DNA from 3 places in the Bacillus cereus group sp. MYBK79-1 genome. Region 2 is predicted to be linked to each of the others. Evidence: predicted binding sites of a transcription regulator. Region 2 holds the regulator's gene; each other region holds the start of a gene.

Region 1 (7,761 bases), on a different contig from region 2:
CATCACGAATTCCTTTTACATAATATGTAGTAATAAGCATGAAGGGGGAACTAGTATGTATTGCTATTACTACTGTAAGTATTGTAAAGAGTATAAAAAGGAACAGCATGATTGTTGTAAGAACACGAGTAAGTGTAATGACAACAAGGATAAGCTTGTTAGGGCATCAGCATTTAGAGCTAGAAATACGGTTGATCAAACGGTTCCTGCTAATAATTTTGTAAAGGTATTGTTCCAAAATGAACAATTTGATTTGGCAAATGAGTATAATCCCGCAACTTCTATTTTTATTCCGAAGACTAGAGGGGTTTACTCTATTATTGGAACGATTGGTTTTTTTCCAAACGATCCTAGCTTAAATTATAGAGCTCGTGTAGAAATTCGTGTGAATGGAAACGCAGCAATAGCTATAGATAATGACTTTTTCGGTCCAATCAGTTTTGGAAATGTAGTAAGTGTTTCGACAATCATTCAATTGAATGAAGGAGATCAAGTTGAGGTTTATGCGCAAAGTAGCATAGACGGAGTTTTAAGTCCTTTAGAAGACGGTTCACATTTTGAAGCGGCAAGATTCCCTTCTCCAATTAAATAAAGAAGAGAATAAAATAATTTTCAGTAGGTTTAGTGAATCCCCTTTACCAAATGGTAGGGGATTATTATTGTTTTTCTAAAATATATAAGTAAATAGGTTAAATCTAGTTTATTTCAGCAGCATTTCGGATGATAGGAAGTAAGGGTGAAAGAGCTATCTTATTTTGAGTATTATATTTTCTATAGATAATAAAAAGAGTACAACGAAACTAGTAACATGATGGTGAAAGTTCTTTACCATTACATTTGCTAGTTATTTTACGTCTTTTTTCTTTACTATATAGAAATTACATATTTAACGTAGGTTTGTGTAGGTACTGTTATTGTATGGAAAGGAATAACAGTAAGGAAATTACACTATATAAAAATAAAATAAATCCTAAGATGAGTAGTATTGGATGCAACTTGAACATGTTTGACCTCCTTGAGTATATAAAGATTTTAATTCATCTATGGTCAATTTAGAAGGGAAATGTTTTAGATGAATCACGTTTGAATAAATATACTAATGTAACAGAGGAGTATTGCTCGGTACACCTTGATTAAATTGTTTATAAAGAGCAGGTGGATTTATCACACGTGAAATATAAAAGTAAACAGGTTGATATGCACAGGATGAGGGATAAATAAAAAAAGAGCATACATAAACAGTAAGCTCTAAAGAAAGATAGGTTTTATGAGTGGATAATCTCCATACGATAATATATGCTCGGTTAATTAAAATGTGTGAAAATCAATAGATTATCATGAAATGAGTAATTTTAGTCTTTTACTGAAGTCGTTAAGCTAACCAAATTGTGGATAGAATGGATTAACAATTGGATAATGAACGCACTTCAATTTCATATTTTTTGTAGTTTGGATATTGCGTAATAGTTTGACACTTAGGTGTGGAAAGTTGATTAATTATAGAAACATTTGTAATTACCTCGTTACAAGGGCCGAAGAATGTAATTTTTAGTTTGGAATTTGGTGGAACTTTGACCACAATCGGTTTTTTTTTCATGAAATCAGCTCCTAAGATGCAGTATTGTATACTGCATTTTTTTGTTTCAATTATAAAGTCTTATTAATATATAATATGAAATTTTAGTTGAGTTGATAATGATATGGAGCTTTATAGCGTGATCATTATGTAGCAAATTAGTAGAAGTATAACTGGTAAATTGTATATTTTGAAAAAAATATCGATCCCCTGTAATATTTGAACAAAAAGAACATGATACATAGTTTTTTCAAATGAAATGAATTACATGTGGAAAACACATTGTTAACACATGTACACTGTATAGTTATTCTTATATAATAATAAAAGTGAGGTATTTTGAATTGAAAAAGAAAAAGCTATTTTTAGGAACAATTATTTCATGTGTAGTACTGGCATTATCGGCATGTGGTTCCTCAGACAACGTAGTAACATCAAAAGTAGGAAATGTTACAGAGAAAGAGTTAAGTAAGGAATTAAGACAAAAATATGGGGAAAGTACTTTATACCAAATGGTGTTAAGTAAGGCGTTGCTAGATAAATATAAAGTTTCAGATGAGGAAGCAAAAAAACAAGTAGAAGAAGCAAAAGATAAAATGGGTGACAACTTCAAATCGACTTTAGAGCAAGTTGGATTGAAAAATGAAGATGAATTAAAAGAAAAAATGAAGCCAGAAATCGCATTTGAGAAAGCAATTAAAGCGACTGTTACAGAAAAAGATGTAAAAGATAACTATAAACCAGAGATGAAGGTAAGTCACATTTTAGTGAAAGATGAAAAGACTGCTAAAGAAGTGAAAGAAAAAGTAAGTAACGGTGAAGACTTTGCGGCTTTAGCGAAGCAATATTCAGAGGATACTGGTTCAAAAGAACAAGGCGGAGAAATAACTGGTTTTGCTCCAGGGCAAACGGTGAAAGAATTTGAGGAAGCTGCATATAAATTAGATGCAGGACAAGTAAGTGATCCGGTAAAGACAACTTACGGTTATCATATTATTAAAGTGACAGATAAAAAAGAATTGAAGCCATTTGATGAAGTAAAAGATCAAATTCGTAAAGATTTAGAACAGCAAAGACTACAAGATACAACAGGTAAATGGAAACAACAAGTAGTCAATGATTTATTGAAAGATGCTGATATTAAGGTGAATAATAAAGAATTTAAAAATACATTTGAATTTCTAGAAAAGAAATAATGACTGTAATTAGAAAAGGGAACCTTTATAGGTTCCCTTTTCTAATTAGTGTGTGAGTTATAAATAGATAGTAAGACAATACAATATTACATTTAAATATTAAGAATTACAATGGAAATTTATGTAATTCTTATAAAGGTGATTAATCATTACTTCATAGAATATTGATATTATAATGTTTTATTTATTTAATTTCATTAAATATAAAGTTAATTTATTAATTGTATTTCACTATTTGTAAGCAGTATGATTTGCGTGGGCTAATTATTAGCCGGAAATGAACAAAACTTGAATTGAATTAAGTTTTACTTTATTGGTGTTAATAAACATAATTTGCAGAATGAAACATACAATAATATTGATGTTATATGAAGGGGAAAGTAGAGCATTCTAATAAAATGGATGTTCTTTTTAGTATGGAATTTTCAGAGGAAGAATGAACATTTTTACATGGATTATTGAATAGATAAATATATTACGTAGGAGGAGAACATGTGAAAGTAATCTTCCAAAGAGAAGGCGGAGGGAAAATTTTTGAATCGTATGATGAAGATATAAGTAACTTATTAGCGATTTTATATGAAACGAAAGGGATTAAGATCGGGATGGTTGAGTATGAAGTATTAAAATACGAATTAGAGTATTTTCGTAATCCGAAAAAAGCAGTAACAGAGAGAGAGTTACATATAATAGTACAACCAAAATTTATTGAATAATAAGGGCCAATTATTTTTGAGTAGTTTTATACAGTATGTATGAAAAGAGAGTATTTAAATTGCTCTCTTTTCATAGAAATTTTGTGAGTTCGTTCTTTATAATATATGCTTTCGTTTATGGATGGTTAATAAACTTGAAAATTAAAACTTTTTAGTTTAGGCAGGAATTTTATATTTGAGTAGATAAATGTTCATATAAATTGTTTTTTATAAGAATATTGGAGGAGTAAAAATGAGTTTAGCAAGTTATATAGGTTGCAATGTAGAAATTCCGTTAACAGATCCAGATTCTAATGATGTAATTGTTTTTGGATCGTGCTTTTCAGATGAAAGTATGCGTGAAATTGTACAAGAGTTTCAATTTCAAACAAGTTACACGTATGAAGTTTCAACGAGTTGGGGCATTGAGCTCGTTGAGTGTCAAAGTGCAAGGGAGAAGAAAGAAGCTAAAAAAAAGCTATTAGCTTTATGCTCGATTATGGAAAGCTATTTAAATGATGGGGACTATTTTGAATTATTCAGTTGTTGGGTTGGTGATGAAGATAAAGAACGAGCGGGAGAGTTAAAATTAAAAATAAATCATTTCAATGTAGATGAAATTTGTATTCCGGAAAGAACTCTTGTCAGAATAGAAAAATAAATATAGAAATATACGTTATTAGAAAAAGCGACTTCACTTTGTATGAAGTCGCTTTTTTAGTTGATTTGTGAACGTCCTATTAAATAAGAAGTGAAAAGCTCATTTGATGAAGAAAAAATAAATGATTTAAATTATAAAAATATAAATATATCTCTTCTCAAAAGAACGTAGGTTCGTGTATAATTAGAACGAATGTTCTTGTGGTATGTATAATATAAGATTTAGAAAGAATGTGAAACATTATTTACGGACAGTTGATTTTCAATTTACTTTTCTCGCCTGTAGCGAATATTGAGGTATGAGCTTTACTGTCTGTTAATGTGGCATAAATATGAGCCAAGAAATTATGAAAGAATAATCGAAGAACAATATGTATGAAATAAAATGGATAAATGATTAAGGAGATTAAGAAATGAATAATATAAAGGTGCAAAAAGAAGAAAGAGAATGGGTTCCATTTACAGTAATGTCGGAACAGTTGTTAAGTATGCGAAAGGTTATTGGAGAGAAGTTTAAAGTACAAAAAACGCTTTTAACAAACGAAGCGAAAGAGAAAATTTCAGAAAAATTATTAACGTCGTTATTGTCTGAGAAAGAAATATTAGTGACATATTTTGAAGATGGATACATACTAACAAGCTATATGACAGTTGTACATATAAACCCACTAAAGTGCATTGTAATATGTACTGACGCTTTTTATAAAACATATGTATTTAATACTGCGGATATTATTGAAATAACGTAAAGGAAGCTGAAATTTAAATTTTAGCTTCCTTTACGTTATGTTAGATGAGGGATATATATAATGAAACGAAAAAGCAGCTAGCTCCATACTAGCTGCTAAGCCCCAGGGAAAGGGAGAAAAAGATAGGGTACTCCAAAAATCAACAATAGCTGTGTAACAGCCTGATTATAGTATAGACAAATTTAAAATTCTTAAACAGAACGATGAAAAAAATAGGACTAGGCTGTACCCACTTGGTTTTGATCTGCAAGGTCAGAATCAAACGTATTAGTCGCGCTCACGCCATTAAAAGTATTAACAACAAAACCAACGTTTGAAGCACCAGATCCATTATAAGCCTTCGTATTTTCTTTCGGAGAAACGTTGTAGAAATCACCTAAGTTAAATGAACCGTTACTATTTTGTACAACTAAATTCCCTACAACTGAGGGCATAGTTTTCACCCGCTTTACAATCATTTGTTAACAATACTATATGGTCTTATAGTCCAAATGGTTCATGTAACAAAAATTGTGGAATAGTAAAATGTTTGAAGTGTAGCTTAATACCGCAATAAAAGTATGTTAAAATTAATGTAAGGTTGAGTAATTAAAAATAACAATTGTATAATTAATATATACGAAATCAAAGGAGGCAAAATGTAATGAATAATGTTATAAAAAAAGTAGATTTAACAGATGCAAAATCAAGTAATCTTGTTGCGCTTATTTATAGCAATGAAGTTATTTTGGTTGAAGAAGCATTTTGTCCAAATGAAATAAAATTAAAGTTTAATGAAATTGCAATTTTATCGGCTATTAAAACAGCGCATATAATGAAAGTATCCATTAGAAAAGAACTGGAAGCAATTTTTCATGACACAGGTGTTTTATTTGTGAAGCATAGTGTTGATTATGGTAACAGTCAATCTATCACTATGCATTTTGAGCAATTTAAAAAGTTGCAAAATGAGATTGAGAATTTAAATAAAAGTAGGTAATCTAGGTGTAGCTTATATGTATCGGTGTGAGAAATGCGGGAGAGAGAAACTGAAATATAAGAACAATAACGAAATAAATAATGATTTTTTGAGATATAAGCAAGAGTAACTGTTATGGTTACTCTTTTTGTTTACATAAAAACTCCTTCTAAAGTATGAAATGAGTTGATACTTTAGTAAATGGCTGAACGAATAGGAAGGGTGTAAAATGTTGTAAAGGAGGAGAGGTACATGAAGCGAAACGAAATTGGAAAAATTGTAATGATTACAGGAGTGACGCAAGGATTAGGACGTGCAATGGTTGATCGATTTCATGAATTGGGATGGAATATATATGGATGTGGACGTTCAAAAGAAAAAATTGAAGAATTGAAAAAATATTACGGTAATATACATGATTTTCAAATAATTGATGTTTCAGACTCTCAGCAAGTAAGTAGTTGGGCAAATTATATACTTCATAGAAATAGAGCACCAGATTTGTTAATAAATAATGCGTCGATTGTTAATGAAAATGCACCACTGTGGAAAGTAACCGCTCAAGAATTCGAAAAGATAATGAATGTAAACGTAAATGGTGTAGTAAATGTAATTCGGGCATTTGTCCCAGCGATGGTAGCTAGGAAAGAAGGAATGATTATTAATATGAGTTCTAGTTGGGGCCGAGAAGGGGAAGCTGAGCTGGCGCCATATTGTGCCTCAAAGTTTGCAATTGAAGGTATCACGAAATCTATGGCACTTGAATTGCCTTATGGTATGGCTGTTGTTGCTTTAGATCCGGGCGGAAGTATCAGGACCCCAATGCTGTATTCATGTGCACCACAGTATGTAAATGAATCACCCACACCTGAAATGTGGTCACATAATGCGATTCAATATATATTGAGTATAACAATAGATAAAAATGGAGCTTCATTGACATGCCCAGAATGTATGTAAATATGTATTGAATTAGCATATTTTCGGTGATACACACTTTGTATAAAAAAGTACCTTAAAGGTGCTTTTTTTGTATTTTTAACACATTATAGAATGCACAAAATTACATGTGGAAAATAAATATGAGAAAGAGGATGCCATTTATGTATTTCGAAAGCAGTAGAAAATTTCTAAATAGGTGATAAGAATGAATCCAAGCGGTTTAAAAGTGACGGGAGCATGGTTTCAAGTAGGAGGAAATCTTACGGCGGCTATTGGGACGACAAGAGGGTTTATTGGAGAAAAGAAAGTTGAATCAGATCTTGTAATTGTAGGAAGCTCATTACAAGCCCTCGGGTATATATTACAAATTATATCGAGTAATGATACCGAAGATGAAGCTGAAAGAGAAAACCAAAATATGTGTTTGGAAAATAAAAGTGAAATGCTCGATAAAATGGGCATTGAGTTATTAGCATTAGGGAATATATCAAATGTAATAGGAACATATTTTAATATAAATGAACAATTGAAAGAGAATGATTATCTCATAATTGTCGGGAACAGTTTACAATCGATCGGTGCTTTTTTAGGAGTAGAAGCAGCTTTGCTTCAGATGAAAGCAATACAGAGAATTATAATACTAGGTAATTCTTTGCAAAGTTTAGGTGCTGGACTTCAAGCGTATCAAGGTATTATTAATGTATCGAAGAATGGAAAAGAAAAGGGAAACAGTATGATTGATAAAAAGAATGAGAAGATAATAGCACTCATTGGTGTTTGGATACAAGCGATAGGAACTGCTATTTCTGCGATTGGATTAACTATAATAGAAAAAGAAGAAAGTTTAGAAAAAATAAAAATATGAAAATACACATTTGATAAAGGAAGGGGAATTTCAATTTTACATACGTGGTAAGATTGAAGTAGTAGGTTTTTAGGCATTTGAATAGAATATATAAGAGTAGAAAAGTTTTTCATGCTTAAT
Region 2 (7,761 bases):
TTATTAAATAACGTATATAATAAATAAAAAAGATGGGCTTTGCCCATCTTTTAGTTTAATTTTGCATTATCTTGCTTTTTTAAAGCTTTTAATTTCGCCGGTGTAACATCAGTACCTTCTTCGTTAACAACTTTAATTCCTTTAAGTTCGTTTAACATATTTTGACGAAATCCTTTTAAATATTGTTCACGTAGCGATTGGCGCTCACGTTGTTCTTCTTCAGTTAAGCCTTCAGCTTTTGCTTTTTTCGCTAAGAAGTTAATGCGTTCAATGAGTTCGTGACTTTGCATCTCGAATCCCCCTTTTACTCAAAACTGATTATTATCATACAATAGTTAGTCCTCTTTATCAAGCAATTGCTTTGTATACTCTACATATCTACGATGTACCGTCGCTTTTGAAACGTTATGCCCAAAGCCGCGAAGCGTCGCTGCAATTTCTTCAAAAGTTAATTCATTCCGGCGTAAACGTACAATTTCCTCAATTGGCACTTCTTTTTTCTCACGCCCTATACTTAAATGACGATTTTTCAAATTATTCTCCGGACGAAATCCTTTCTCTACCGCTCTTTGCATGCCACGTTTAATTTTCAAATTGTGGATCTTTCTTTGATACTCTTCAACAATCCCAATTATATCTAGCACCATCGAATCAGAGTCAGAGAGTTCTAATTCTCCATTATGCGTATGCGTATATACTTTTATTCCCTCTTTATGTAAACAGTGCATTAATGCAATTTTCGCATTCCCTCTACCAAGGCGCGTTTCATCTTGTATGAGAAGTACATCAATTTGTTCATCGCGAATTGTATCTAGCACTTCTAATATGCCATCACGTTCAATTGTATAACCGCTAGCCTGCTCCTCAATCACCTTTGCAACATTCATTTGATAGCGCTCAGCTAAATGCAATAATTCATCTTTTTGACGCAATAATGATGTTTCCTGTTCTTCTTTTGTTGTGCTCACACGTGCATAAATAATTGCATTCATTTTGAACCCTTCTTTCTCACTATATTTTCCTTATAGTGTATCATAAATTCGCCTTTCGTTCGAACTTATGTTTGTAGAATGTTTTTTCGCATGTTATACTTATTAATAAGAAAAATGAAAGAAAACGAGGTGTTAGAAAACATGGAAAAGTTAACGAAACGCCAGCAAGACATTCTCGACTTTATTAAGCTAAAAGTACAAGAAAAAGGATATCCACCTTCCGTACGCGAAATCGGTCAAGCAGTCGGCCTCGCTTCTAGTTCTACAGTGCACGGACATTTATCACGACTAGAAGAAAAAGGATATATTCGACGCGATCCAACAAAACCACGAGCAATTGAAATTTTAGGTGACAACCGAATGGATACAGAAACACAATCTGTTATTCAAGTTCCAATTGTCGGAAAAGTTACTGCTGGATTACCGATTACAGCAGTTGAAAGTGTAGAAGATCACTTCCCACTTCCAGCTAGCATTGTTGCTGGAGCAGACCAAGTGTTTATGTTACGTATTTCTGGAGATAGTATGATTGAAGCTGGTATTTTCGATGGAGATTTAGTTGTTGTTCGCCAACAACAGTCTGCATATAATGGTGAAATTGTAGTCGCTTTAACAGAAGATAACGAAGCAACTGTTAAACGTTTCTATAAGGAAAAAGACCATTTCCGTCTACAACCGGAAAACTCTTCATTAGAGCCTATCATTTTAAAACAAGTGTCAGTTATCGGCAAAGTAATTGGCGTATATCGTGATTTACATTAAAAATAATAAAAGAAGATAATTACCTTATTTATATACGGTAATTATCTTCTTTTTTGTATTTTGATAGATTTTCATACATTCTATTACTTACGAACGAGTTTCAATCGTCACATCGCCAGCAGCTGTTTTACCGCTAATCTTTTTACTACCATTTCCAATAGTTATATTTTTATTTTCTTCATTAAAAATCATTACGTCGCCAGCAGCGCTTTGCCCAGTTATTACTGCATCTTGTGGTTTTTCTAATAAAGTAATATCTACATCCCCAGCAGTTGAACTTGCCTCTACATCATACTTAGGATCATGATCCACAACATATACATCCCCGCTAGCCGTTTTCGCTGTTACTTTCCCTATTACCTTTTTTAAATTCACCTCACCAGCTTTTGTAGACCCCTCCACACTCTTAGCTGTGACATGCTTCAAATCTACTTCTCCAGCAAGTGTCCCAACACTTACACGATCACTTTTCACATCACTTATTTCTATTTGTCCAGCTGATGAATTTATTTTTATCTCCTGGTAAGAACGTTCTGGTACAAATATAGTCACTGCAGACGTTTGAAACTTGAAATTGTAAAAAGAAAAATCAAATGAAGCACCTTTTTCTCTTTCCCCAATAATTTTTAATGTGTCACCATCTTCAGCAATACGGATTTCTTGTTTACGTACATCTCCTGATTGCTTTACATAAAAAGAAGAATCGGGAGATTTTTGGACAACAATATCCCCAGCATCTAACTTAACTTCTATATTTTTTAGTATTTCATTTTTAATTACATCTTCTTTATTTCCTTCTTCTGCAGTTTGCACTGCTTTTTCATATGTTTGTGAAATCCCAATTACTCCAATAATGATACAAGCGATTGCTACTAACAATATTTTTTTCATCATCTACTCCCCTTTTATCATTTTGAAGTTCCATATTACATAACGTACGCATAACTTTTTAAACCACTTCGTACTATAATAAGCGATAATACATAACAACAAACCTACTCCAACAAACGTTATACTAACGAATACATCCAACCATATAAAAGTACCCATAAATACTTTTGCAATAACGAAAAATGGTGTCACTACACTAGCAATCCCACCGACCCAAAAAGAAAATATAAAAGCGATAATTGCAACTAACGGGCCCAATACAATAATGAAATTAAACAAACTAAGTCCAACCGCTGCCATAACAGCCCTTGTTATATTCGAAGTAGATGGGTCCTTTTTCATTTCATCAAAGCGATACAAAGCAAGTAAATCTTTCGCAATTACTTTCGGCGAGCCAAGACCCTTTATTATTTCCGATTCAGTTTTTCCTTCTTCTTTCCCAAACTGAAAATGCTCTTCATAATCAAATAAAATATCTTTCCTCTCTTCTTCCGGTAACTTTCTAAGATGACTTGATAATTCTTTAAGAAACTGTTCTTTACTCATCCCATTCCACCCCTTCAATAATTTCTTGTACGCCTTTTGCAAAATCACGCCACTCTGTTACTAACAAATTCAGTTGCGTTTCCCCTTGCTCCGTTAGTTGATAATATTTACGAGGCGGCCCCTCCGTAGATTCTTTCAAATACGTTTGAAAATATCCTTCTTTCGTTAAACGACGTAATAAAGGATACACTGACCCTTCCGATATTAAAAATTTATTTGAGATTTGCTGAACAAGTTCATAACCGTAACAATCCTTACGTTTCACAAGTGCTAAAACACACAGTTCTAACACGCCTTTTTTAAACTGAACGTTCAAGGCCAATCCCCCTTTCTCATTCCAGTACTATTCAATACACGGTACCTGTTATATCCATAATATACCACTTAGTATTATTCATTGCAAGGTACTCATTTATATTTACCCCCTAAATGTAGAAAACGTACAAATAAAAGCCTGAATAATGTCCTGTTATAACCGGCCATCACTCAGGCTTTTATTCGATTCGAACTGTATGAATACAAAAATCCATTCACTCTTTCCCCTCTAAGAACCAACTTCCATTTGTGACCCTAATAAATTTCGAAATACACCTTTTCTCTCTTTAGCCAATTGATTAAATTCACCTTTTTGAACAATTTCACCTTTTCCTAAAACAATAACTTGATCTGCATTGCGGATCGTAGATAACCGATGCGCAATAACAACAATAGTCATCTTTCCTTTCAATCTTTCTATTGCTGATTGGATCTTCACCTCATTTTCAGCATCTAATGCACTCGTAGCTTCATCTAATACTAAAATGGACGGTTGTCTTAAAATAGCTCGAGCTAGTACAAGTCGTTGACGTTCACCACCTGAAAGTCTTACTCCACGATCTCCAATGAGAGTATCAAGCCCTTTTGGCAGTATTCGTACAAATTCAGCTGCCGCCGCAAAATCTAATGCAGTCCAAATTTGTTCTTCACTCACATTCGGCTCAATCATCAATAAATTTTCTCTTATGCTTGCATTAAATAAAAAATGATCTTGTGGCACATAACTAATAGCCCGTCTCAATGACAGTAAATTTTCACTTGTAAGAGGAGTTCCATCTATTAATACTTGACCTTTCTCTGGTTGAATCAATCCCATTAAAACATCGATTAATGTACTCTTCCCGGCTCCCGAATGCCCCACAATAGCCGTCATACTATTGATTGGTATTTGCACATTAATATTTTGAAGTGCATACAAATGCTCCTTCCTATTATACCGAAAATAAATATCTTTACATTCAATACCCTGTTCTATACAAATCGGCTTTATATTTTTTTGCTGGTGTATATCCTGTATTTCAATCGCTTCAATACATTCCCCTTGTAATTCCCATAATGACTTAAAAGCAGGAATGCTTGCAGCAAGCTGTTCTAAATTTGACTGAATCGTCATAAAGCGCGGCCATAGTCTCGAAAAGATGAGTACGATTAATAGTAATTGGGCCGGTTGCGCTTGAAACATACTTACTGATAATAATAAAAAAAATGCAATTAATATAGCCATTGAAACTTTATAAAACAATTGAGAGTTCGATCTTATTCTCATATACTCCATTTGCTCATTACTCATCTTTTTTGTTAAAGATTGTAACCAGTCTAAACGTGATACTTCCAAAGTATTACTCTTTATATCTTTAATTCCATTAAAATGATCTGTTATACCAGAAAGATAGTCTTTTGCCAATTCTGAGGTCTTACCGCCTAGTATTCGTGCTTTTTTTATAAAAACACGAGAAGCTACCAAGAATAATAAGCCAAAGACCAAAACAAATATAGTTATTTGGGGAGATAGTAAAAACGCAATCCCCACCTGTATAAATGTAAACAGAATAGCAGCTAACAATTGTAAAATTAAATTAACCCCATAACTTACACGAGCTAATTCTGTAGTTAATATAGTTATTAGATTTGTTTTCCTTTTCTCTAAAAAAAAACTCCACTTTGCTTTTAAAATCATACTATATGTTTCCATTCTTAATTTTCGCACAAAAGCTTGTTGTGTTCTCGCATCCCTTAGCGTTATATTTCTTTGTAGTAAATTTTGACCTAACACTATTAGTATATATATACCTAAAATAGAAATTAGACTTGCTGTTTTAGGAAAATCCTGCAAAAACCTAGAGACAGGTGCGATAAAAGTAGTCTCCTCGCCTATATTAATTATTCCAGTCATACTTATCATAGGAATTAATAAAATAATACCTATCCCTTCAAGTAAACTTATTAAAACCATACCAAATAAATTCACATACAGTATGTTTCCCGCCGAAGAGTATAGTTTCTTCATAAAATATATAATATGATTCACCGATGTTCCCCCTATAACAAAGCCAACTTCTTTGTTTTCCTCCAAAGACATAAAAACGGACGTAAAGGAAAATATAAAAAATGAAGAAATTTAGGTAACGGTAATGTTTTTGCATCAATTGGATAAGGATATAGTTGGCTCATAATATATAAAATTTTTTGTTGATTAGACATTAGTGAAAATAAGTGTCGACTATGATAGATAAATACTTCTTCAGGGACAGGATCGGTATGCAAGTTTATCATTTGTTTGAAATAAAACAGTGCCTCTTGAGCTAACTGCTTTGAACGTTTTTTCGCTACTAATTCCATCATCCTTTCATCTAGTCGTACACCTAGCAATTGAGCTGCTAAAATTAATGCTTGTCCTCCTAAATGAAGCACTTGATATTTTCTCATTAATTTATGAATCTCACTCCAGTTAAGATTTTGATTGACAATTTTTTTTATATCCACTAACCAGCGTAATCTGGACCAACCATGTCTAGCACCATGGGATACAAGAAATAAAAATAAATCTTCCTCCCCTAACATATATACAGAATTACTCGTAAGGGTACTTTTTCTCTTTCGCTTCCAAAGTTCTTCAAACCCAGGTTCCTTACCAGGTCCGGGATTTAACCTCCAATGAATCTCGAGCTTAATCTGCTTTGTTGGATGAAAAAAGGTTATATGATGATGCCTCCATTTCCAATCATTTAATATCGTTTGAATATAATCATCTTTTACATACCCCTGCTCTAAAAGCAGCATTTCTACTTTTTCTAAATTTTGCATCGGAATTAGAACGTCCAAATCACAGGATGTTCGTAAAGAAATATCCCCATATAAGTCCTGAGATAGTACAGGTCCTTTTAGAAAAATCATACGAATCTCATTTTCATTACATAGTTTATTTATTCGTTCCATTTCAGCACTTAAATAAAGCATGTGAAATGTATTTTTTTTATATTTTCTATTCAAGGTTTGTACAATATGTGAAGGAATTAGTTCCTCATCCACCTGTTTAAGTTTTTGATATATCACCGGATAAACGCGATGATGCACAGCTTGCTCAAGAAATACCTCCCAATCAATATCCGAAAACCATTCATTACTGTAAGTTTGTACTGTTTCGTCATCTTGTAACTTCAAAATTGCAAAAAGAAGTTTCAATTCCTTAGACATGAACTCTACATTCAGACCAAAATCTTTCTCCATTTTATTCTCCTTTAATAGTGTCCTCACTTAGCCTCTTTGCAAATGATCCAACGACAGTAAATTTCTCCATTCCTTCTGATCCAGTAACATAAAAAGAACCACTCCGTAACCATGCATGCGCAATTAATTCCCCATGACTATCCTTAGCAGTTCCTAAATAAAGAGTACTCTCAATGTGACGTTTTTCGAGCATTTTCATCCCAGCTATAGCTTTAACAAGGCACTGACTTTCCCAAAAAGTATAACGACTTATAATAGAAATAGCTTCAGACACCTTCTTTAGTGTATCCCCGTGTGGCTCAATTTGGGCAACTGATGTTTCGTTCATGTAATCCCCTAAAGAAGGTGCAACTTTGGAAAAGGTAATACTTTTTAGTACACGCGCCCACCCTAAAAAAATAAAAGTCTCTAAAAATAAAAGCTTTGTTTCCATGTTCAGCGATAAAAATACCCTTAACCTTTTCACAATATTCATTAATCCCTTCCTAACAGTTCTCTTGAAATTACGAATTTATCTATTAGATTAATCTTTTATTTGAATTAAACCTTCTTGAGATAAAGACTCTAAAAAGGAAAGAACTTGCTCTTCACAATCGCCCCGTTCAATGTTGTACTTTGACAACAATGTACTGACGAGTTCAGTAACCATAATTGGAGTTTTTATTAGTTCCCAAATTTCTCCCCCTGTTTCTCCCAAATTATAATATTTCCCTTTTTGAACATTTAGCATTACTTTTTCCCCATCCATATCACTCACAATATTCTCTTCACTTTGCACAATCTGACACTCTAGAGAAATTCTCTCTGTATACATCATCTATTACTCCTCCTTCGTGTATAGTTTTTAATATAATTGATACAAGTTCATGCGCTGTAAACCTATTATTTGGACGTTTCAAATGAAACATATCTACCTTGTTTATCACACTTGTAGAAGTAGTGAAATGCCACTCTGTCAATTTTAAATGCGTAATTAAAAACTTACGAAATGTGTGAAGGAACAATGTACGCAATCGTTCAAGTCCTT
Region 3 (7,761 bases), on a different contig from region 2:
ACCCGGAGATCCTACTACATCCCCAACAAATAATATTCTCATATGTCTTACCCTTCCTATGTACTACATTTTTTATTACTATAGCTTCAAGTGATTTCCTTACAATATCTTTATTATAAGTTTGTTTCACTTGTATACTAATTTCCTTTATTTTAACCAATTCCAACACAAAAAAATAAAGTGGTGTTTCACCACTTTATTTTGCGTATTCCACTGCACGTGTTTCACGAATAACAGTTACTTTAATATGTCCTGGGTAATCCAGTTCATTTTCAATACGTTTTCGAATATCACGAGCTAAACGATGAGCTTCTAAATCATCAATTGTATCAGGTTTTACCAGAATACGAACTTCTCGTCCTGCTTGAATTGCGAAAGATTTTTCTACACCTTCATAAGACTCTGAAATCTCTTCTAACTTTTCAAGACGACGAATATAGTTCTCAAGTGTTTCACTACGAGCTCCAGGTCTTGCAGCTGATAATGCATCTGCTGCTGCAACTAAAACTGCAATGATAGAAGTTGGTTCTGTGTCCCCATGGTGAGATGCAATACTGTTTATAACTACAGGATGCTCTTTATACTTCGTTGCGAGTTCGACACCAATTTCAACGTGGCTACCTTCTACTTCATGATCAATCGCTTTACCGATATCATGTAATAGACCAGCACGTCTTGCTAGTTTTTCATCCTCACCAAGCTCCGCTGCCATAAGTCCAGTTAAATATGCAACTTCCATAGAGTGTTTTAAGACGTTTTGGCCGTAACTTGTACGGTATTTTAAACGACCTAAAATCTTAATTAAATCTGGATGTAATCCGTGAACACCCACTTCAAACGTTGTTTGCTCTCCGACTTCGCGAATATACTCGTCCACTTCACGTCTTGATTTTTCGACCATCTCTTCAATACGCGCTGGGTGAATACGTCCGTCCTGTACTAGTTTATCAAGAGCGATACGAGCTGTTTCACGACGAATTGGGTCAAATCCAGAAAGGATAACCGCTTCTGGTGTATCATCGATAATTAGGTCAATACCTGTTAACGTTTCTAACGTACGAATATTTCGACCTTCACGTCCGATAATACGTCCCTTCATCTCGTCATTTGGAAGATTTACAACCGAAACGGTTGTTTCAGCAACATGATCAGCTGCACATCTTTGCATTGCAAGAGATAAAATCTCTTTTGCTTTCTTATCCGCTTCTTCTTTCGCACGAACTTCGCTTTCTTTTACCATTACGGCAATTTCATGAGAAACTTCACTTTCTACTTTACCAAGAATAATTGCTTTCGCTTGTTCGCGTGTCAGATTGGAAATGCGCTCTAATTCTGTTTGTTGCTTTTGAACTAACTCTCCCACTTTGCTTTCCAACTCTTCAATCTGTTGTTGTTTCGCTACAAGAGAATCCTCTTTCTTTTCTAACTGCAGCTCGCGTTTATCGAGCGTTTCGTCTTTACGATCAAGGTTCTCTTCTTTTTGCATTAAACGATTTTCTTGTTTTTGTAATTCGCTTCTACGGTCACGAATTTCTAATTCAGCTTCTGTACGAAGTGTATGAATTTCATCCTTTGCTTCTAAAAGCGCTTCTTTCTTAAGTGCTTCAGCCTCACGATTCGCTTCGTCTAGAATACGTTTCGCTTCATTAGCTGCACCATTAATCTTCGCTTCAGCAATAGACTTTCGAACAAAAAAGCCAACAACTGCACCGACTGTTGCAAGCAAAATGGAGATGAGTATCCAAACTGTACTACTCATGATTTCACCTCCCCTTGCTATGAATGAAAAAAGACTGTCGGCATGTACATTGAATACCAACATACAGCAAAGACCGTCGTCCCACTTTTTTTAAGGGACTTTCTTCATTTCACAATTAAAATGTCATATTATTATTTCGGCAAGATTTAAGTCTTACTCCGAATATTACTTCTCTTCTTGAGAAGAGTGTTTCGTATATAAGAAAAAATATACATTCTCATTGTATCTATCGCAATTTTCATTGTCAAGCGTTGTCTACTTTTACTTTCTTTACCTTCAGCCCTAATTCATATATGAATTTAAAAAGCAGACAGCATATTATCCTGGAAAACCTTAGTAAATTCCAGTTTATTCATATAAAACATGCATATATTCCTCTTTATACATAGCCTTTTATGCAGATTAAATATTTTCTCTCCAACGATATACAACACTTTCATACTAATTAAAAATAAAAGACACGGGACCGTGTCTTTTATTTTTTAATCTTGAAGATTTGAATCTTCCGTGTCTTCCACACCAGAGTCTTCACCAATTCCGTGATGATCACGAACAAAGAAGGCAATTTCCTCTCTTAAATCCGTATTCTCTTTTAAGAATTGCTTCGAATTTTCACGACCTTGTCCTAAACGCTCTTCATTATAAGAGTACCAAGCACCACTCTTTTGAACGATATCAAGTTCAGAAGCCATATCTAAGATTTCACCTTCTCTTGAAATACCTTCTCCGTACATAATATCAACTTCAGCAACACGGAATGGTGGTGCTACTTTATTCTTAACTACTTTTACTTTCGTTTTATTACCAACGATGTCGTTACCTTGCTTTAATTGCTCCGCACGACGTACTTCAAGACGAACTGTTGAATAGAATTTCAACGCACGACCACCTGGAGTTGTTTCTGGGTTCCCGAACATAACCCCAACTTTTTCACGAATTTGGTTAATAAAGATTGCGATTGTTTTTGATTTATTGATTGCACCTGAAAGCTTACGAAGTGCTTGAGACATTAAACGAGCTTGTAAACCTACGTGTGAGTCACCCATGTCTCCTTCGATCTCAGCTTTCGGTACAAGAGCTGCTACAGAGTCAATTACGATAATATCAACCGCGCCACTTCTCACAAGTGCTTCTGCGATTTCTAGTCCTTGCTCCCCTGTATCAGGTTGTGATAATAGTAATTCATCTATGTTAACGCCTAATTTTTGTGCATATACAGGATCCATTGCATGCTCCGCATCAATAAACGCTGCTTGTCCACCTTGACGCTGTACTTCAGCGATTGCGTGTAATGAAACTGTAGTTTTACCTGAACTTTCTGGTCCATAAATTTCGATAATACGGCCACGTGGGTATCCGCCTACCCCTAGTGCCACATCAAGTGCTAAAGAACCACTTGAAATTGTAGAAACTCTACGCTCCGCTTGTTCTCCTAATTTCATAATTGAACCTTTACCGAATTGCTTCTCTATTTGTTTTAACGCCATATCTAACGCTGCTTGACGATCACTCATTCAAAATTCCTCCTTAACTGAATTGCTAATCTTATTATACCTATTTTCAATTCAATTTGCCAACAAAAATCGAACATTTATTCGATTTTTTTATTTTCCATTAAACAAAACTGTATTTAAGTATTAAAAAAAGCTAGAAGAGACTTATATCTCTTCTAGCTTTTTATACAAATGATAAAATCCACATTTCACCGAACGTTCCCTAATTTGTTGACGACTTCCACTTAAATGAAGAGGAAAGACTACAGTTGGTTCATCCTTAATCGCCAATCCAACGAATACTGTTCCCGGCTCTTTATGTTCTGAAGCATCCGGTCCTGCTACCCCAGTGAAACTAATTCCGATATCCGCGTTTAATAAGCCCTTAACATTTTCAGCAAGATAACGAGCACATTCTTTACTAACTGCACCATCAGTAGACAACACTTCCACAGGTACATGTAAAACATGTTGCTTCACATCATTATGATAACAAATGACACCGCCTTTAAATACTGAAGACACACCAGCACTTTCTGTCACTTGATTGCCGAAGAGACCACCGGTTAAACTTTCTGCACACGCTAAAGTTAATCCTTTTTTCTTCAATAACTCTATCGCCTTATCATGCAGAAACTCTTGATCATACCCGTAGAAAAATTCTCCTACTCTTTCTAAAATCAAATCTTCTGTATACTGAATGAGTTTCGCCGCTTCATCAGCATTTTGATGTTTAGCAGTTAAACGTAGTGTCACTTCTCCATCATTCGCAAGGGGGGCGATTGTCGGGTTCGTTTGTCCATCAATTAAATCTTGAACTTTCACTTCTAATTGAGATTCCCCAATCCCGAAAAAGCGAAGCACACGAGAATAAATGTTTTCTCCTTTTGTAAAGTTACGTAAAAAAGGCTCTACATAACTTATATACATCGGCTTCATCTCTTTCGGTGGTCCTGGTAATAAAATATAAACTTTCCCGTTCTTATTTAACCCCATACCAGGCGCCATGCCGTGATTATTTGCAAATACAATTGCTCCATTCAAAACGAGCGCCTGCTTTTTATTATTCTCTGTGAACTCGCGACCTGTACGCTTAAAGTAATCGCTTATCGATGCTAATGCCTTTTCATCATACACAAGTTCTTCACCCAAACTAGAAGATATCGTTTCTTTCGTCAAATCATCTTTTGTCGGGCCTAATCCACCTGTGAAAATAAGCATATCAGCACGTTCTTCCGCAACTTCAATCGCCTGCTGTAATCGCTTGTTATTATCTCCAACTACAGTATGGTAGTACACATTAATTCCAATTGATGCTAACTTTTCAGATAAAAACTGGGCATTTGTATTTGCAATTTGTCCAAGTAACAATTCAGTTCCAACCGCAATAATTTCAGCATTCATCCCAATTCCCCCATAAACTTCTATTTTGAGTTTACAAAAGCAGCTCTATTTTTCCAGAAATAATCCCATCCTGAAATAACAGTAAAGAATAATGCAATCCATATAAAGATATCAGCAACTGGGATATGGATTAAATTTAAAGGTACATCGTGTAATAAATACGCTGCAATTGCAATAATTTGTGTCCACGTCTTAATTTTCCCTAACTGATTTGCTGCCACTACTTCCCCTGTTCCAGCAAGTACAAGTCGTAAACCTGTTACTGCAAACTCACGGCTTATAATTACAATAACGATCCAAGCAGGTACGTATTGCATCTCAACTAACGTGATAAGTGCTGCTGAAACAAGTAATTTATCAGCTAACGGATCAAGGAACTTTCCTAAATTCGTTACAAGATTATACTTTCTTGCGTAGTATCCATCAATCCAATCTGTAGCCGAAGCAATAATAAAGATAAGTGCCCCAACTAAATGTTGAATTGGTAAATCAACATCACCAATTGTGTATGAGCCCCAATCAAATGGTGCTAACATAATTACCATAAAAATTGGAATTAAGAAGATTCTAGATATTGTAATTTTATTTGGTAAATTCACAGCTATTCCTCCATCATATCAAAAACATTTGTTCATTGAAAAAAGTCATCGAAGCGATGACTGTTATTGTGCTGGTTGCTCTATCCCTTGGTTTTTTATCACCAATCTTTGGTGAAGTTCTTTTTCTGTATCCAATGGGTAAGCGACCACTTGGCCATTCAGTTTAACTTCAACATTCGTTGCATTTCCAATATTAAGTCGCACTTCTTTTACTGTTGATACATCATGTTTTTCTACTTGGCCCTCTTGTACTGTAGTGTTTAGAATTTCGTTCCCCGCATCATCTTTAACATCTACATAACTCGCACCTTTACTCGATATTTCCAGTTCTAATGTTTTATTATTATGAATTTCCAAAGTAGATACTATACCAGTTGTTCCAACTACTTTTACTTCTTGTTGTCCAGTTGGTTGTGCGGGTTGTTCTTCTTTCTTTGGCTCTTCTTTCTTTGGTTCCTCTTTTTTCGGCTCTTCCGCTTTTACTTCTTCTTTCTTCGTATCTAACGGAGAGTTTTCCGCTTTTTTAACTTCAATTTTCTCACTTTGAGCATTCGGAACTTTCTCATCACCTTTTCCAGTTAACGCTTGGAAAACAAACCAAATTACCACTCCAAATGCGATTACTAACAACGCAACTAAAATTTTCGGCATATGATCTGCAATTGGCCATGATGAAGATTTTTGCATTGTTTCTTGTGTTTTTTGTCCTGTTGATACTTGTGGAACGTCGCGTTTTTCAGATTGTGGTATCGTACTCTGATATTCTACAAGCAGTTCCTCTCCATTTAAGCCAACCGCATCTGCGTATTGTTTAATGAATGCACGCGCATAAAAAGCTCCTGGCAATACATCATAATTGCCTTCCTCAATCGCTACTAAATGGCGTTTTTGAATTTTTGTAATCTCATGCAGCTGATCCATAGACAAGCCTTTCGTTCCTCTTGCTTCTTTCAGCTTTTGTCCTAATTCTGTCACTACTAACACCTCAATATTTCTTTAAAAGTCAAACATAGAGAAATTATTTTGCGTACCTTGCTCAATTTCATCTACTAAATTATATTGAATTTCTTCATCATAATCGTTACGTAACTCGATAATATAATCAAAATCATCCAATGTGTATTCTGACTGGCTCACAAATACATCAGGATGTTCCACAACTTTCGTTGCAGGCAATCTCATAATTTCACGAACGAGCTGCCAATGCCTTTCGTTAGCACGCTTTGTTGACACGATTCCATCTAAGATGAAAATATTGTCGTCGCTATACTCGTCTTCAATCAATTGACTACGAACCGTTTGCTTAATAAGAGTAGATGATACAAATAACCATCTTTTATTTGCACAAACACTTGCGGCAACAATGGATTCTGTCTTTCCGACACGAGGCATTCCTCGTATCCCGATTAGTTTATGACCTTCTTTTTTCATTATTTCAGCCATAAAGTCTACAAGTAACCCTAATTCATCACGCACAAACCGAAATGTCTTCTTATCATCTGCATCTCGTTGTATGTACCTACCATGTCTAACCGCTAGCTTATCTCTTAGCTTTGGCGGACGATATTTCGTTACCGTTATGTTATCCATCGTATTTAAAATTGATTCAAGTCTAGAGATTTGCTCTTGATTATCGCACATAAGGAGTAATCCACGTCGTGCGTTATCTACACCATTAATTGTGACAATATTAATGCCGAGCATACCGATTAACGAAGAAACGTCACCAAGCAAGCCAGGTCGGTTTTTATGTATTTCATATTCAAAATACCATTCAATCATCCAAGATCACTCCCCTTGCTTACTTTACACCTACGTACTATATTATATGATTTCACCTTAATAGGGAAGCTAAATGTATAATCTAACCCGCGTTATTATTATACAAAAAAAATAGAGAGGAGAATCTCCTCTCTATTTTTTACTTATGCTGTACGAACTTCACCATTAAGTTTGCGATTGTATGTTGCTCTTGTTCATCAGCAACTTTCCAAAGCTCAGACAATAATTTCTCTTGATCATTGCGCGCTTCTACTTCATTTGCTAAATAATCTCCAACACGAAATGCCATATCTGATACAGCACCACCATCAAGACCTTTTCCTGATGCCTGTTCTAAACGTTCTCCTAAAAAGCTCTTCCATTGATCAAAATTATCTAAAACTGACATGTTTAAGCACCTCACTACTTAGTAATAGAATCATACTTAATTTGTACAGTTTTTCATTTTTTATGTAACAATTTTTTAGCAATGCCAACCACCATTTACTCCGATAATTTGTCCAGTTATGTAAGATGCACCTGGTGATACGAGGAATGACACTGTTTTTGCTACTTCTTCTGGTAATCCCAACCTGCCTAACGGAATCTCTTCAGCAATTTCATTCTTATCCTCTTCTGAAAATACATGTAACATTTCCGTTTCAATTGCACCTGGTGCCACCGCGTTAACCCTTAATCCACTTAATGAAACTTCTTTTGCTAAAGCTTTCACATATGAATTTTG

What was found. The regulator LexA, encoded in region 2, represses DNA repair genes until DNA is damaged. The targets are predictions, from matches to a motif close to CGAACATATGTTCG.
Region 1: a site for LexA is predicted at 4,291-4,304, ahead of ACTFOB_RS02835 (YolD-like family protein). Genes of this name have one in related genera too.
Region 3: a site for LexA is predicted at 3,344-3,357, ahead of recA (recombinase RecA). Genes of this name have one in related genera too.

What each region holds. Positions count from the first base shown of each region.
Region 1 covers NZ_JBQAEO010000001.1:551,007-558,767, reverse strand. The annotation lists gene ACTFOB_RS02860 (C1q-like domain-containing protein) at 56-592, shown strand; gene ACTFOB_RS02855 (hypothetical protein) at 1,403-1,597, opposite strand; gene ACTFOB_RS02850 (peptidylprolyl isomerase PrsA) at 1,921-2,772, shown strand; gene ACTFOB_RS02845 (hypothetical protein) at 3,267-3,488, shown strand; gene ACTFOB_RS02840 (hypothetical protein) at 3,721-4,128, shown strand; gene ACTFOB_RS02835 (YolD-like family protein) at 4,541-4,876, shown strand; gene gerPF (spore germination protein GerPF) at 5,095-5,310, opposite strand; gene ACTFOB_RS02825 (hypothetical protein) at 5,520-5,855, shown strand; gene ACTFOB_RS02820 (SDR family oxidoreductase) at 6,087-6,794, shown strand; gene ACTFOB_RS02815 (DUF6944 family repetitive protein) at 6,982-7,641, shown strand.
Region 2 covers NZ_JBQAEO010000004.1:289,487-297,247, forward strand. The annotation lists gene ACTFOB_RS10180 (bifunctional metallophosphatase/5'-nucleotidase) at 1-11, shown strand, start outside; gene ACTFOB_RS10185 (DUF896 domain-containing protein) at 51-290, opposite strand; gene ACTFOB_RS10190 (YneB family resolvase-like protein) at 336-992, opposite strand; gene lexA (transcriptional repressor LexA) at 1,134-1,754, shown strand; gene ACTFOB_RS10200 (DUF4097 family beta strand repeat-containing protein) at 1,842-2,648, opposite strand; gene ACTFOB_RS10205 (DUF1700 domain-containing protein) at 2,649-3,191, opposite strand; gene ACTFOB_RS10210 (PadR family transcriptional regulator) at 3,184-3,507, opposite strand; gene ACTFOB_RS10215 (ABC transporter ATP-binding protein) at 3,736-5,535, opposite strand; gene ACTFOB_RS10220 (nucleotidyltransferase domain-containing protein) at 5,547-6,734, opposite strand; gene ACTFOB_RS10225 (lasso peptide biosynthesis B2 protein) at 6,736-7,209, opposite strand; gene ACTFOB_RS10230 (lasso peptide biosynthesis PqqD family chaperone) at 7,258-7,551, opposite strand; gene ACTFOB_RS10235 (aldolase) at 7,502-7,761, opposite strand, start outside.
Region 3 covers NZ_JBQAEO010000005.1:261,032-268,792, reverse strand. The annotation lists gene ACTFOB_RS11745 (TIGR00282 family metallophosphoesterase) at 1-42, opposite strand, end outside; gene rny (ribonuclease Y) at 197-1,759, opposite strand; gene recA (recombinase RecA) at 2,242-3,273, opposite strand; gene cinA (competence/damage-inducible protein CinA) at 3,418-4,656, opposite strand; gene pgsA (CDP-diacylglycerol--glycerol-3-phosphate 3-phosphatidyltransferase) at 4,677-5,255, opposite strand; gene ACTFOB_RS11720 (helix-turn-helix domain-containing protein) at 5,319-6,230, opposite strand; gene ACTFOB_RS11715 (DUF3388 domain-containing protein) at 6,252-7,037, opposite strand; gene ACTFOB_RS11710 (DUF3243 domain-containing protein) at 7,177-7,425, opposite strand; gene ymfI (elongation factor P 5-aminopentanone reductase) at 7,501-7,761, opposite strand, start outside.